Regions from separate parts of the Yersinia kristensenii genome, predicted to be linked through region 1. Evidence: predicted binding sites of a transcription regulator. Region 1 holds the regulator's gene; each other region holds the start of a gene.

Region 1 (4,191 bases):
TATTAAAACTTCCAGTGGCGGTGTCTTTAATAATGCAGCCCAAGTCTGGAACCACACCTTTTACTGGCACTGTTTATCACCGAATGGTGGCGGCGAACCTACCGGCAAAGTTGCCGATGCCATTAATCAATCCTTTGGTTCTTTCGCTGAATTTAAAGCACAGTTTACTGATGCGGCGGTGAAAAACTTTGGCGCAGGCTGGACGTGGCTGGTCAAAAAAGCGGATGGCGCACTGGCGATTGTCAGTACATCAAATGCGGCAACACCGCTGACGACGGCTGATAAGCCGCTGCTGACTGTGGATGTGTGGGAACACGCTTACTATATTGATTATCGTAATGCGCGACCAAAATATCTGGAAAACTTCTGGGCCTTAGTAAATTGGTCTTTCGTTGAGAAAAATTTAGCCTGATACAGCGCAAACAGAAAGACAACACGCGTGGATATTATCAGTAGAAATAATTAAGGGCGGTTTAACCGCCCTACTAATGGCTTCACACCGGCAAGTGGTTTAATTAATTCATTACCGCCACGAAGCTAAAAGCAATAATCATCGCCAGCGCACCAACAGTCGTAATCAGCGACATTTTCAGATTGGTATCCATAAAAACTCCTCAGCCGGTTAATTTTTATACTTGGTCATATTTCAAGTAGCATCTGCGTTAACTACGTTAAATCGCCCGAATCACTTACACTGTAAGTGTATCGGAGGCTCATCCTACGTGTCAGCACAAGCTCTGTTCAAAATGGTTTACAACCAATTTGCCTTTCACTTGCCGCTTTCCTGCAACTCGAATTATTTAAAGTATAGTAAGGTAAAGGCACACAATTAGTGCGTTAAATCATTTTCCCACAGTTAAGAAAAAAAATCTTGTGCTCATTACGCACTTTATAACTTTGATTACCTCTTTCACTTTTCCTCCAGATCAGCCAAAATTCGCAGTTCATAACTGTATGCCGACTAATAATGTCCAATAAAACCTCTCAGACAGCCTGCTGATTCAACTTACCAGCCTACTCTTGTGTCTCTGTCTGAGCGGTGTTCGAGTCATACAGGCAAACGATTAACATAATACTTACCTACTGCAACAGGTGAGCTTAGGAGTCATTCTTTTTATGGCAACGATTAAAGATGTGGCCAAACACGCGGGTGTGTCTACCACCACCGTTTCGCACGTTATCAATAAAACTCGTTTCGTCGCCGAAAATACCAAGGCCGCTGTGTGGGCGGCCATTAAAGAGCTGCATTATTCGCCCAGTGCTGTGGCCCGCAGCTTGAAAGTTAATCACACTAAATCAATTGGCTTGTTGGCAACATCCAGTGAAGCACCCTATTTTGCTGAGGTAATCGAAGCAGTTGAAAATAGCTGTTATAGCAAAGGCTACACCCTGATTTTGTGTAATTCTCATAATAATCTGGATAAACAAAAAGCCTATCTGTCCATGCTGGCGCAAAAGCGTGTCGATGGATTATTGGTGATGTGTTCTGAATATCCTGAACAATTACTGGGGATGTTAGAAGATTATCGCAATATTCCAATGGTTGTGATGGACTGGGGTACTGCCCGTGGCGATTTTACTGACTCGATTATTGATAATGCATTCGAAGGAGGTTATTTGGCTGGCCGTTATCTTATTGAGCGCGGTCACCGTGATATCGGGGCGATTCCCGGTCAGTTATCGCGAAATACCGGTGGTGGTCGCCACCAGGGCTTTCTGAAGGCACTGGAGGAAGCCAATATCCCGCTGCGTGACGAATGGGTGGTTCAGGGGGATTTTGAGCCAGAATCCGGTTATAAAGCTATGCACCAAATTCTGACACAAAAACACCGCCCGACCGCCGTATTCTGTGGCGGTGATATTATGGCAATGGGTGCAATATGCGCGGCGGATGAATTGGGCCTGCGGGTGCCACAAGATATTTCAGTGATCGGTTATGATAATGTGCGCAATGCACGCTATTTCTCACCGGCGCTGACCACGATTCATCAGCCCAAAGAGAGATTAGGGGAAACCGCCTTTGCCATGTTGCTCGACCGCATTGTCAGTAAACGCGAAGACCCACAAACTATTGAAGTACATCCTAAACTGGTTGAACGCCGATCGGTGGCAGATGGCCCATTCCGCGATTATCGCCGCTAATCTTCGCCCGCCGGTAGCGCCCTGTTACCGGCAACTAATTCTGCCGTGCTTAATCATTACCCATGTCATTATCATCTCTTAGCCACTCATTATTAAGTGTGACACTGTCACCTAAATACGCCAGCATCCATGCTAAGGCTGGCGAATGATTATTCTGCTCCCACGTCAAGCAACACGGGCTATCAGGAAGTGGCTCGGCCAATGTTAATGCCACCAGTTTCCCTTGTTCAATCAAGGGCGATACCATATGCGCGGGCACCATTCCGACACATAATCCTGCACACAGACAATCTATTCCCGTGGCCCAATCCGGTGCCACTAAGCGCTGTTGGTTATCCAAGGTCCAGGTATCTCGTTTCGGCAAATTTCGCGCAGTATCCTCCAAACAAAGTGAGGGATAAGGCCGCAATTGGTCATCAGTAAGGGGCCCGGTTAAGTAAGCTAAGGGGTGATTGACGCTCACGACACAATGCCAGCTTAAAAAGCCCATGTCGCGGAAGACAAATCGCCCGCCAACCGGGATGGCGCGAGTCGCTCCAATGGCCATTTCAGCTTGTCCATCCGCCAGTGCATCCCAGACACCGTTAAATACCTCATAACGCACCCGCAGTTCGATATCGGGGAAATGGCGATAAAAATCCAATACTAACCGGCGGCTCCGCTGAGGTTTGACGATTTTATCGACCACGATATTGAGTTGCCCACGCCAACCATTTGCCACTTGTTGGCACTGTCGCCGTGTGCCATTCATTTTTTTGATAACATCTCTAGCTTCTTTGATAAAAACCCTGCCCGCCTCCGTCAATTCTACGTCCCGATGACGCCGCACAAATAACGGCACTGCCAGCCACTCTTCCAACTGGCGCACGGTATAACTTACCGCCGACGGGACGCGGTGCAATTCTTGAGCTGCGGCGCTGAAACTCCCGGTGCGAGCAACTGCATCGACCACATCCAATGAATATTCTGACCACATATTTTGCCCTTCCCCTAGACTAAATATTTGCCATCAATTTTTTTGATAGCATGGCGCAAATATTACCGTTTCACAACAGAATACCTCGCCGCTAGAATGCCCCCCGCAATGGAATTTCAATGATAAAAGTTTTGCCTGCAAAATTATAATGAGACACAAAAAATGAAAACGACTTCCAGTTTCATGTTCTATCTGGCCGGTTTGAGCATGTTGGGGTACCTGGCCACCGATATGTATTTGCCTGCCTTTGGCGCTATGCAACAAGAACTACAGACCTCCGCTGGCTCCATCAGTGCCAGCCTCAGTATCTTTCTCGCTGGTTTCGCTATCGCCCAGCTTATTTGGGGGCCTGTTTCCGATAAATTAGGCCGCAAACCGGTACTATTAGTCGGATTAGGTTTATTTGCCATTGGCTGTCTGGGCATCTTATGGGTTGAAACGGCGACACAGTTATTAGTTCTGCGCTTTATTCAAGCGGTGGGCGTCTGTTCTGCCGCCGTGAGCTGGCAAGCATTGGTGGTAGATCGGTACCACAGCAGCAAAGTCAATCGAGTGTTTGCAACCATAATGCCTTTAGTGGCGTTATCCCCCGCGCTGGCCCCTTTATTAGGTGCGTGGTTATTAAACCATTTCAGTTGGCGGTCAATTTTTGTCGTTTTGTTGGTGATTACACTGCTACTGCTGATCCCGACCGCACTGCTTAAGGAACGGAAAAAAGTAGTATCGGATAGCGTGCTTAAAAGCAAAAGTGCTATTAGTTTCTGGCAGTTGCTGAAATCCCCCGTATTTAGCGGCAACGTGATGATGTTTGCAGCATGTAGCGCGGGTTTTTTCGCCTGGTTAACCGGCTCACCTTTCATTTTAGGCGATATGGGATATAGCCCGAATGCCATAGGTTTGAGTTATGTTCCACAAACATTAGCCTTTTTGCTCGGGGGTTTTGCCTGCCGCAGTGCCTTAAGTCGGATTAAAGGCAACACTCTGTTGCCATGGCTGTTAGCCGGTTATGCCTTCAGTATGATTGCGCTCTATCTGATAGCCACATTGACGACACCAACACTGATGACCTTACT
Region 2 (4,191 bases), 2.0 Mb from region 1:
AAATGATGGCAACATCGGCGAACAAATTCCAAGTTTGGATCGTCGGGTCCAGTTCGGCCTGCACAATCGAGGTTTCCAGAATGCCCGGTAACTGTAGGCCCAGCAGGATAAACACCATGCCGTTAAACACGAATTCTAACATCGACCATACACTGTCGGCGCGTAATCGCATGGTCAGTGGTGCGTTACGAATCACGCCAGATTGGCTGATGGTCATCCCCGCCGCCACTGCGGCCAAAATACCGGAAACGCCAATATGTTCGGCAATCAAGTAAGAGGCAAACGGCAACAACAGCAGCAGGACGATTTGTGTTGCCGGATCATCACCACTCCAGCGGCTCATCAAACGCAGCGATTTACTGTATAGCCAAGTGACGGCCACACCGGCCAACAGGCCACCAATCGCCACTTTCAGGAATTCTAACGTCGCGCCAGAAACCGTAAACACCATGGTGCCCATCGCCACGGCAATGGCAAATTTCAGCGCCACCAGACCGGAAGCATCATTCATCAATGCCTCCCCTTCCAGGACGCCCATAATTGATTTAGGTATGCGCCCTTTCCCCACAATACCGGACAACGCCACCGCATCAGTTGGCGACAATACCGCCGCTAGCGCAAAAGCGGCGACCAGCGGAATACCCGGCACCATCCAGTAAATCAGGTAGCCGACACCCACCACTGTGACCAACACTAAAGCCAGGGCCAGACCAAATATTTCCCGCCCGTGATGGATAAACTCGCGCGTTGGTGTTTTCCAGCCGTCAGCAAATAACAGCGGCGGAATAAACAGCACCAAGAATAATTCCGGGTCGAAATCAACATGCAAACCAAAGTGGGGAAATGCCAATAAGGCACCACAAACAATCTGCATCAATGGGAGGGGGATTTGAAACGGCAACATCCGAGTGACAACGCCGGAAAGCGATACCACCAAAATCAGGATGAGGATTGTAAAAAAGATTTCCATGCTTTCCTTAGACTCAACTCAACTCAACTTGAAACCTGACCGCCTCCCCCCATAGACAGGGCCGGAGCGTAGCTTTTGATAGTAGATCAATTTGTTGCGGAATGGGGAAAAAAATCGCTAACTGAAGGCAAGAAAAACAAAGACAGTAGGGATATTAAAAAGGAGAGTGGCATCGGGAACATACTCATCCCGATGCCAGCAAAGATTCACAACTTAGATTGCCCAGCCGCCAGCATAGAAGGCCACCAGCGCAACCGCGATAATCACGGTGCCAAGATTCAATTTACGCCATTCACCAGAGAAAATACGGCCGATTACCAGTGAACTGAAGCCCAGCATAATGCCGGTGACGATATTACACGTCAGCACGATAAACACTGCGCAGAGCAGGCCAGACATCGCATCAACGAAATCTTCGAAATCCAATTTGGCGACGTTGCTCAGCATCAACAAACCGACATACATCAGCGCCGGAGCCGTCGCATAAACTGGAACCAAATAGGAAAGCGGCGAGAGGAACAAAATCAGCAAGAATAGGATACCGACGACAGTGGCGGTCAGGCCAGTTTTGCCACCCGCCGCCGTGCCCGCCGCAGATTCAATGTAAACCGCTGCCGGTGCTGCACCGACCAAACCGGCGAAGATGCTGCTGACGGAGTCAGAGGTCAGCGCTTTGCCGCCACTGATAATCTGGCCGTCTTTATCCAGCAAGTTGGCTTGCCCGGCGACCGCGCGAATGGTGCCAGTAGCATCAAAGACCGCCGTCATCACCAGCGCCAACACACTTGGCAGCACCACAGGATTCAGTGCGCCCATGATATCAAGACTGAAAATCAATGAGTTACCGTTAGCATCTGCCAGACTTGGCATGGCGAACAGCCCTTGATAAGTCACACTTGGATCAAAAATCAGGCCGATAACTGAGATGGCGATAATCACCAACAGAATGCCGCCCGGTACCCGCAGTTTTTCCAAACCGAAAATCACCGCCAAGCCCAATAACGTCATAATGACCGGGAAAGAAGTAAAAGCACCTAGCGCGACTGGCAAACCTTCTATAGGGTTTTTGATGACCAGGCCGACACCGTTTGCCGCAATCAGCAGCAAAAACAAGCCAATACCAATGCCGGTGCCATGTGCTACGCCCATCGGCAAGTTACGCAATATCCACGAGCGAATACCGGTGACGGAGATAATAGTAAACAGCACGCCCATCAGGAATACCGCGCCCAAGGCGACAGGAATACTGATGTGCTGGCCCAATACCAAGCTAAATGCGGTAAACGCCGTCAATGAGATGGCGCAGCCAATGGCCATGGGCAAATTAGCCCACAAGCCCATCAGCAAAGAACCCAAGCCAGCCACCAGACAGGTAGCAACAAACACTGCGGTTGGGGGGAAGCCCGCTTTACCCAACATGCTCGGCACAACAATGACCGAATAGACCATGGCAAGAAAAGTCGTCAGACCGGCCAGCACTTCCTGGCGCACATTACTACCACGTTCACTAAGCTTGAAAAACGCATCAAGCGAACCTTTTGGCTTGACTGCCTGGTTCGCCTGAGGATTGGTGCTAGACATGGTTATGTCCCCTGTGTGTCATTTTAAAGTAGTCAACAAGCCCGCGTCCTTTCCAAACGTAATCGTTTCCGTCCCTGCCGATTAACTCGTCAATTCCCCCAACGCCGATATGACGGAGAAAATAGCAAACGATTAGCTGGAAACACGCATGACTGAAAAAAATCGAAGAAAAACTACAATAAGCGTCATTGTTGCAGGCAGTTTGGACGCGGCCAGCGCGCAAAAACCGGAGCGTACACTCGGTACGTGAGGATTTTTAGCACTGCCCAAGTTCAAAATGGCAAATAAAATAGCCTTATTGTAAGGCAAACGATTATCTAGCTATTTATGGCGACTAATCAACACCAGAAAGCAATATTTAATGCATTTTCTTACATTAATTTGTCTGGGAACATCTATTCTGGCGGGAAACCAAAGTGTGAGCGGCCTCACACCCGTTTTCTGGCGTAACTGTTGATAAATTTATCAGTTTGCTAATTTGAAAGCACCGCCCTTTTCAATCGCCTGCTGATAAGCCGGGCGCTGATGGATTCGCGCCAAGAAATCTTGCAGTTTCGGGAAGCCCTCAAGCCCATTGCGGGTGTTGATTGCCTCAATAGGAAAACTCATCTGAATATCGGCGGCACTAAAATCACTGCCTGCAAACCATTGATTCTGTGTTAAATGTTGTTCCAGATAATCGCGATGAGTGGCGATTTGCTTATTCAGATAACTTTTTTGTACCCCATCACCCAATGCCTTGGCTACTGGGCGAATAATCCACGGCACTGGTGGCCCACCGAAGCGGCTGAAAATAAGTTTCATCACCAGCAACGGCATCAATGACCCTTCAGCATAATGCATCCAGTAGCGGAATTGTTGGCGATCATAATGGCCGGTAGGCTTAAATAAGCCCTGTGCATCATAGGTTTCCTGTAAATACTCGATAATGGCTCCTGATTCCGCCAGCGTCAGGTCGCCATCAGTAATCACTGGCGATTTCCCCAATGGATGGATTTTTTTCAGCTCAGGCGGAGCCAACAAGCTGCCGGGGTCGCGCTGATAGCGCTTCAACTCATAGGGAACTTGTAACTCTTCCAGCATCCACAAGATTCGTTGCGAACGTGAATTATTCAGATGGTGAACAATGACCATAACCAAGCCCCATATGATGAATGACCGAGAAAGTTATAACGGTACAGAAGTTATTATAGTCGAGTGCCCGATAACGCTATTTATTCTGATATAGGCATAAAAACAGCCTTTAGGTTGTAACTTACAATAACAACCTAAAAGCTGTATTTATTATTTACAACTTATAGCCTGTATTTTACTTTTACAACTTATTAGCTGTATTATGGAATTACAGTTTAGACGCTGTATTTTGCTATTGCGCACCATTCTCTGCTGAGAGGTCTTGATGGACTATCCCATTAAAATTTTGAGTCAATTACGCCCTACGTTGATTGGTTTTCGAAAAAATAAAGGGCTGACTCAGGCCAGCCTGGCACAACTGTTAGGTATCACCCAGCAGTCCTATGCAAAGCTTGAAGCTGATCCCGCCTCGGCCAGTGTTGAACGGCTTTTTAAAGTATTACAACTTTTAGACGTAGAACTGATCCTTGGTGAGAAAAAAAACGCCAGCGCGCATCCCAATAAAA
Region 3 (4,191 bases), 1.1 Mb from region 1:
CATTGGAGCAGAAGCGGCACTTTGGGCATTGCAGCGCTTAGTGTTTGATTTCCCGTGGCAACCTAACTGGATGATGTGGTGGTTATTGCCACTGGCGGCAGCACTGTTGCTGTCACTGTGCGGTGGTTGGTTGGGGGCGCGGTTGTTGCAGGGGCGGAATACCCTTCTTACTTGACGTTGCAGCGTTGTTGGCGGCTCTCGTTCACCCGAATCACTGACTTGTGTCAGCTCATCGGGATTCGCTCGTTTGCCGCCTGGCTGCAATGCCAATTACTTTGGGTATTGATCGAAGTTAGCTACAGCTTAGCTTGCGCCCAACGCAGAGCGTTTTGGTATTCCGCGGGTAGCAAAGGTGCTAATGCCGTCAGGGCCGCACTTAATGCTGCGCCATCGGGATCATTTAAATTCAAATGGCCCACTTTGCGGCCTTCGCGCACTTCTTTTTCATACCAATGCAGATGCACCAAGGGCAGTGACAGCCACGTGATATTCACTGGCGTGCCAATCAGATTGACCATCGCGGAGGGAGTATTTACCACCGGCTTGGGTAGCGGTAAATCCAAAATAGCCCGCAGATGCAGCTCAAACTGGCTGATAGACGCCCCATTTTGTGTCCAGTGACCACTGTTATGTACTCGCGGTGCCAGCTCATTGATTAATAAACTGTCGTCGACGATAAAACATTCCATCGCCATTACACCCACATAATTCAGCTCATCCATGATTGCAGACAGCATTTTTTCTGCTTGCTGCTGTAGTTTGCGATTGGGCCGTGGCAATGCCACGCTCATACGCAAAATGCCCTCTTCATGAAGATTATGGGTCAGTGGATAAAAGACTGATTGGCCTTGATGGCTGCGCGCACCGACCAGTGAAACCTCGCCGGAAAAGTTAATCCCCTGCTCGACAATACATTCGCCGTAAGCATCGGTTGGCAAACACTCTTGCTCACCGGCGCGTAAACGCCACTGACCACGACCGTCATAACCGCCGACCCGACGTTTCACGATGGCTAACTCACCCAGTGTGGTGAAAATTTGCGGCCATTCACTCTTGCTGGCCAGCAATTGCCATGGCGCGGTGGCGAGATTCAGGCTATCGAGCAATTGCTTTTGCGTCAGACGATCAGCCAAACGTGGGAAAATATCGCGGTTAACGAAAGCGGTGTGGGTGGCGAGTTCGCGGGTTAAAGCCGTTTCTGGCCAGCGCTCAATCTCGGCAGTAATCACACTGTGCTGATAAGGCACGGCTTCTGGCTCGGCATCTAAACCCACCGGATAAACAGCAATACCCAGCGGCTCACCAGCTTGACGCAACATGCGCCCCAACTGACCATTGCCTAATACGCAAACGGGTTTCATGCTTCATCCCTCGGATCGGGATTATCCAACACTTCGTCAGTTTGGTTCTTACGCCAATCCGCTAAACGTGCAGCCAATTCAACATCATGCAGCGCCAGTATTTGCGCCGCCAGCAATGCAGCATTCGCCGCCCCAGCTTTACCAATAGCCAGCGTCCCCACCGGAATACCCCGTGGCATCTGCACAATGGAATAGAGACTATCGACGCCGCTTAATGCCGCACTTTGTACCGGCACACCTAAAACCGGCACCAGTGTTTTGGCCGCCAGCATACCTGGCAGGTGAGCAGCACCGCCCGCGCCTGCAATAATGACATGTAAGCCATTCGCGTCGGCTTGTTCAGCAAAACTGAACAGTTTATCGGGGGTGCGGTGGGCAGAAACCACCTCGACATGAAACGGGACATTGAGCGTGGTGAGCACGTCGGCGGCGAACTGCATGGTGGCCCAGTCACTCTTGGACCCCATTACGATAGCGATTTTAACCCCGGCTGGATAAGCCGAATCGAGGTTAGCTCCCATGAGTGTAAAGCTCCTGTGATTGCGCAAGCGTCGGCCAGAATGATCTTATTTCAATCATGGCTGGCGGAGAGGGCGTAGAGCATATCATGAGCCAAAGGCGAGGAAAACGGTTGCGTAGCGGCTTTTAGTGGGTTTTATCAGTTTTTTATCGCAGTTTATGGGGTGCAGCGGGAAGGTTAAAACGGGAATTTAATCAATTCAACACTATCAGCCGTGACTTTAACCATTGAGCCCTCAACATGCCAGGCACCTAAAACCAGCCGGTGTGCCGTTTCCGCCGCTAATTCGACAATATGAACCGCAGGACGGTGGGTATGCCCATGAATCATCCAACTGACATTATTTCGCTCGAAAGTCTCAACCACCGCGTGTGGATTGACATCCATAATCAGTTGCGATTTACCGCTATTATTTTGTTGGCTTTGATTGCGCATATAAGCAGCAATGCGTAAGCGAAAACGCAGCGGTAGCCACAGAAAGAGCTTTTGGATCAGGGGATTGTGTACTCGGCGGCGAAAATGCTGATAGTCGGCATCATCAGTACACAGGGTATCGCCATGTAAAATAACGATTTTACGGCCATACAACTCAACAACTTTCTCTTCCGGCAGCAAGATCATACCACTTTCAAGCGCAAAGCGTTTGCCCAGCAAAAAATCGCGGTTACCGTGAATAAAGTAGCAGGGCACGCCCTGTTGCTGGAGTGATTTTAACGCAGTAGCAACTTGCCGATACAGCGGCTCGGGATCATCGTCACCAATCCAGGATTCGAATAAATCGCCCAGGATATATAATGCATCAGCATGAATAGCATCACGCTGTATAAAATGCAGGAAACCGGCAGTGATTGCCGGTTCCTGAACGCTAAGATGCAAATCTGCAATAAAAAGCGTGCTCATTAAGCCGTTATTACTCGCTAACAGTAACGCTTTGAATGATCACATCTTCTTTTGGCACATCTTGATGCATACCGCTGCGGCCAGTCGCGACGTTTTTGATTTTATCAACCACGTCCAAGCCGTCAGTCACTTCAGCGAACACGCAGTAACCCCAACCATCTGGGCGCTCTGAACGGAAGTTAAGGAAGTCATTGTCTGCAACGTTAATAAAGAACTGAGCAGTAGCAGAGTGTGGATCGTTGGTACGCGCCATTGCCAAGGTGCCACGGGTATTTTTCAGACCGTTGTTGGCTTCGTTCTTGATAGGGGCATCCGTTGTTTTCTGGTTCATGCCCGGCTCAAAACCACCGCCCTGGATCATGAAGCCATCGATAACACGGTGGAAAATAGTGTTATCATAGAAACCTTTACGGCAGTAGTTCAGGAAATTTTCAACAGTAGCTGGCGCTTTATCCGCGAAGGTGTTGATGACGATATCGCCGTGATTAGTATGAAAAGTGACCATAATAATGTTCCCGCTAGTGTAATAAGTGTATTCACAAATGAGTCGTAACTCTTTAGACGGCTCTTATATCATATCTGCGGGATTGAGTCAGCATTCGAAACGCCGGCAAGATGTGCGAAAAAGTGCTGTATCGAAGGCAAATTTACCGCATAATCTGATGATATCTTGTTAAACCATGCGTATCGCAAAAACAAAAACCACGGAATGTCCCGATGCTAAAGATTTTTAATACACTGAGTCGCCAAAAAGAGGAATTCAAGCCTATTCATGCCGGTAAAATAGGTATGTATGTATGCGGGATCACCATTTATGACCTGTGTCACATTGGGCATGGGCGTACTTTTGTCGCTTTCGACGTTGTTGCGCGTTATTTGCGTTATTTAGGGTATTCTTTGACGTACGTCCGCAATGTCACTGACGTTGACGATAAAATTATTAAACGGGCCATTGAAAACAATGAAACCTGCGAGCAACTGACTACGCGGATGTTGGCTGAAATGCACAAAGATTTTGATGCATTGAACCTCAAACGCCCAGATTTAGAGCCGCGCGCTACCCATCACATCCCCGAAATTATTGAGCTGACCGAGCGTTTGATCGCCCGCGAGCATGCTTACGTGGCTGCCAATGGGGATGTTATGTTCTCTGTTGAGAGTGATCCAGATTACGGTTTGTTATCTCGTCAAGATCTGGACCAGTTGCAAGCGGGGGCGCGAGTTGAAGTGGCTGATGTTAAACGCAACCCGATGGATTTCGTGCTGTGGAAAATGTCCAAACCCGGCGAACCTAGCTGGGAATCACCTTGGGGGCCGGGCCGCCCTGGTTGGCATATTGAATGTTCGGCAATGAACAGCAAGCAGTTAGGCGCGCATTTTGATATTCACGGTGGCGGCTCTGATTTGATG
Region 4 (4,191 bases), 3.6 Mb from region 1:
TGCCGCCTATTAGGTTTGCCCTAACGGGCAAGATCTTCCGGGTTTGCAACCACCCGAGGACGAATAAACAGCACCGGAATCACTATCAATGCCATCACCCAGAAAACACCGCCCTGATAATGTTCGAACAGGAAACCCGAGATAATAGTCATCACCGCGATTCCTCCGCCCATCGCCAGTGCAGAATAAACCGACTGCAAACGAATCACATCAGCCCCGCGTCGGGCGGCAATAAAGCGCATCGCAGCCAAATGGCAAACAGTAAATGAGCCACAATGCAGGATTTGAATCAGAATAAGCCACGACAGATCCGTGGTGGAAGCCATCAAGCTCCAACGGATAATGCCACTCACAGCGGAAAGCAATAACAGGCTGCGGGCAGTCCAGCGGCGGAAAAGGACATTGCTGAATGCAAATACCAGGATCTCAGCCACCACCCCCAAAGACCATAAATAGCCAATGGTGGCGGCAGAATAACCGGCCTCTTTCCAGTAAATAGAACTGAAACTGTAATATCCGGCATGTGCGCCTTGCAAGAGAGTCACACACAGCAAAAAACGCCATACCTGCGGCTCAGAAAGCAGCACTTTCCAGTCAGTGGCGGCGACATTGCGGTGTTTAACCTCGCCCTGCGGCATCACACTCGGTTTCAGCAATGCTCCCAGTAACATGGCTGAAACGCCGAACAGCAAGCTGTAAAGAATCGCCGGATGGCCCCAAACAGAGACCAGTTTACCGGTCAATGCAGAACCAATAACAAACGCCAGCGATCCCCAGAGCCGGACTTTGCCGTAATCCATGGTTATCTGTTTTTGCCAGGTCGCCGCCAGCGCATCGGTCAGTGGCACTAAGGGGCCAAAAAACAGGTTAAAACCGGCAATAATCACCATTAGCCAAGCCCAACCATTACCAAACCAAAAACCCACGGCGAAGGCCAATGTCAGGAGCGCCAGAATGCGGATTGCCGTCACCAGATGGGAAGGATCTTTAACACTGGGAGCAATAATCAAGCTACCGAGAAAGCGGGAAATTAATCCAGCGCCCAACAAAATACCAATGGTTTCAGGCGGTATCCCTTCCCCTTGTAACCAAATGCCCCAGAAAGGCAGGAAAATCCCATAAGAAAAGAAATAGGTGAAATAGCTGAGCGACAGCCAACGTGTTGATTGCAATACCATGAATCCCTCCGAGGTCAGCCGGTCACTGTGACAGAGGCCCCGCCTGCTAGCAACTTTGTCATTAGGTAAACATGTAATTTGAGATTAGCTTCACATTTACATAACGTTAATAACAAAAAACCCGCATTGCGCGGGTTTTATTAGAAAAATTCAATCGGCCGAAATTATGCGTAAACCGGGAAACGGGCGCAGATAGCCAGAACTTTCTGTTTGATACGTTCGATAGTCGCTTCATCGGTGATGTTATCCAACACATCACACATCCAGCCAGCCAGTTCGCGAGATTCTTCTTCTTTGAAGCCACGGCGAGTAATAGCCGGGCTGCCGATACGCACACCTGAAGTGACAAATGGGCTTTTCGGATCATTTGGCACACTATTTTTGTTCACGGTGATATTGGCACGGCCCAAAGCAGCATCGGCATCTTTACCGGTGATGTTTTTATCAACCAAATCAAGCAGGAACAGGTGGTTATCTGTACCGCCGGAAACCACTTTATAGCCGCGCTCCAGGAAAACCGCCACCATGGCTTTGGCGTTCTTAGCCACTTGTTGCTGGTAAACCTTGAACTCAGGTTCCATAGCTTCTTTCAGCGCTACCGCTTTGCCCGCGATAACGTGCATCAGTGGGCCGCCCTGGTTCGCTGGGAACACAGAAGAGTTCAGTTTTTTATACAGATCTTCGTCGCCACCTTTCGCCAAAATCAAACCGCCGCGTGGGCCAGCCAATGTTTTGTGCGTAGTGGTGGTCACAACGTGTGCATGTGGAACTGGGTTAGGATAAACGCCCGCAGCCACCAGACCGGCGACGTGTGCCATATCCACAAAGAACCATGCGCCGATGCTGTCGGCGATTTCGCGCATTTTTGCCCAGTCAACAATACCGGAATAGGCAGAGAAGCCCCCGATGATCATTTTTGGTTTATGAATTTCGGCCTGACGCGCCATATCTTCATAATCAATTTTGCCCGACTCGTCGATACCGTAAGGAACGATATTGTACAATTTACCGGAAAAGTTAACCGGTGAACCGTGGGTCAAGTGGCCGCCGTGTGCCAGATTCATCCCCAGAACAGTGTCGCCCGGTTGCAGCAATGCAGAGTAAACCGCCACGTTCGCCTGAGAACCGGAATGCGGCTGGACGTTGGCGTAATCAGCGCCAAACAACTCTTTTGCACGATCAATTGCCAGTTGCTCAACAATATCAACATACTCACAGCCACCGTAGTAACGCTTGCCCGGATAGCCTTCAGCATATTTGTTGGTCAACTGAGAACCTTGTGCTTGCATAACACGCGGGCTGGTGTAGTTCTCAGAGGCAATCAGCTCAATGTGCTCTTCCTGGCGCACCACTTCTTGCTCCATTGCACGCCATAGATCTGCATCATAATCGGCAATGTTCATTTCACGCTTTAACATCCGGCTCTCCTGACTTAGCTAACAAAATAGATCTGGTGGACTGCCCTTCTGGGCTTTATGACACAGTGTAAACTGTTTCCCCCCCGTTAAGATAGGTCTTGACAGAGGTTTTTACGCAAACGATTGGCTCCAGACTGCGTAAGGCTTTGACCTGTTCAGACTTCATTCAATGCAACGGAATTATCCTCATATTCATTATGTGATTTTTTCACATTCTGTGAACTGACACTGCGGAGTCATCTCTGGTAAGGGAAATGTGCATTTACAAATTAAAGGGCACACTATAAGATGCATTTAAAATACATGTATTAATTTGCACACTAATAACACCCAAGTCATCGGCATTTCAGTCAGGACGCAGGGGATAAATCTTTAAGGAGCACCGCATGCTGGATAACCACACCATCGCTACTGTTAAATCCACTATTCCATTACTGGCCGCCACCGGCCCCAAGCTCACGGCACATTTCTATGACCGTATGTTCGAGCATAATCCTGAACTCAAACACATTTTCAATATGAGCAATCAGTTTAATGGCGATCAACGCGAAGCCCTGTTCAACGCCATTTGCGCTTATGCGGCAAATCTTGAAAATCTGGCCGCTTTATTGCCCGCAGTTGAACGTATTGCCCAGAAACACACCAGCCTAAACATTCAGCCCGAGCATTATTCAATAGTCGGCCATCATCTGATAAACACACTGGATGAGCTGCTCTCTCCGGGCCAAGAAGTATTAGATGCCTGGGGTAAAGCTTATGGGGTGCTGGCTGATGTGTTTATTACGCGAGAAAGTCAGATTTATCAACAGGGTGAGTCTGCAACCGGTGGATGGCGAACCTTGCGCCGTTTCCGCATCATCAAAAAAGAGAGACAGAGCGAAGTGATTAGCAGCTTTGTATTAGCGCCAGAAGACGGTGGTCAGGTGTTGGATTTCAAACCGGGCCAATATTTGGGCATATATATCGAAGATGAGCGGCTTGAATATCAGGAAATCCGCCAATATTCCCTGACTGCGGCCCCTAACGGAAAAACCTACCGTATTGCGGTGAAACGCGAAGAACAAGGAACGGTTTCAAACTATTTGCACCGTGAATTGAACGAGGGGGACAGTGTTCGCATCGCGCCCCCTCGGGGTGATTTTTTCCTGGATATACCCCCAGAAACACCCGTGGCGCTAATTTCTGCCGGTGTAGGCCAAACCCCAATGTTAAGTATGCTCAATACCCTGCATAAACAGCAGCATTCCGCGCCAATACATTGGTTACATGCGGCTGAAAATGGGCGAGTTCATGCATTTGCCGAGGAAGTTGCCGCGATAGCAAACACTATGCCCAATATCAGCCGCCATGTGTGGTATCGCGAACCAACAGAGCAGGATAAGCGCGGGGAGGATTATCACAGTGAAGGTTTGATGGACCTCAGTTCACATCAATGGCTGGCAGCCGATCCCAATCGACATTATTACTTCTGCGGCCCACTCGCTTTTATGCAATTTGCCGGTCGCCAGCTATTAGCACAAGGGGTGGCGTCTGAGCGCATTCATTATGAGTGTTTTGGCCCACATAAAGTCATTTAAATATTGAATTTTATTTAA

What was found. The regulator PurR, encoded in region 1, represses purine synthesis genes. The targets are predictions, from matches to a motif close to CANGCAAACGTTTGCNTG.
Positions count from the first base shown of each region.
Region 2: a site for PurR is predicted at 2,607-2,624, ahead of DX162_RS07875 (NCS2 family permease). Genes of this name have one in related genera too.
Region 3: a site for PurR is predicted at 1,982-1,999, ahead of purE (5-(carboxyamino)imidazole ribonucleotide mutase). Genes of this name have one in related genera too.
Region 4: a site for PurR is predicted at 2,709-2,726, ahead of glyA (serine hydroxymethyltransferase). Genes of this name have one in related genera too.

Region 1 is NZ_UHIY01000001.1:3,722,963-3,727,153, forward strand. Features, by position in the region: gene sodB (superoxide dismutase [Fe]) at 1-412, shown strand, start outside; gene cydH (cytochrome bd-I oxidase subunit CydH) at 516-605, opposite strand; gene purR (HTH-type transcriptional repressor PurR) at 1,117-2,142, shown strand; gene punR (DNA-binding transcriptional activator PunR) at 2,192-3,118, opposite strand; gene punC (purine nucleoside transporter PunC) at 3,281-4,191, shown strand, end outside.
Region 2 is NZ_UHIY01000001.1:1,710,853-1,715,043, reverse strand. Features, by position in the region: gene DX162_RS07880 (Na+/H+ antiporter) at 1-970, opposite strand, end outside; gene DX162_RS07875 (NCS2 family permease) at 1,184-2,551, opposite strand; gene DX162_RS07865 (glutathione S-transferase family protein) at 3,017-3,685, opposite strand; gene DX162_RS07860 (helix-turn-helix transcriptional regulator) at 3,951-4,191, shown strand, end outside.
Region 3 is NZ_UHIY01000001.1:2,639,521-2,643,711, forward strand. Features, by position in the region: gene ybbP (putative ABC transporter permease subunit YbbP) at 1-175, shown strand, start outside; gene purK (5-(carboxyamino)imidazole ribonucleotide synthase) at 297-1,361, opposite strand; gene purE (5-(carboxyamino)imidazole ribonucleotide mutase) at 1,358-1,882, opposite strand; gene DX162_RS12000 (UDP-2,3-diacylglucosamine diphosphatase) at 2,059-2,781, opposite strand; gene ppiB (peptidylprolyl isomerase B) at 2,792-3,286, opposite strand; gene cysS (cysteine--tRNA ligase) at 3,499-4,191, shown strand, end outside.
Region 4 is NZ_UHIY01000001.1:128,691-132,881, forward strand. Features, by position in the region: gene csiE (stationary phase inducible protein CsiE) at 1-24, shown strand, start outside; gene DX162_RS00545 (3-phenylpropionate MFS transporter) at 21-1,178, opposite strand; gene glyA (serine hydroxymethyltransferase) at 1,343-2,596, opposite strand; gene hmpA (NO-inducible flavohemoprotein) at 2,983-4,173, shown strand.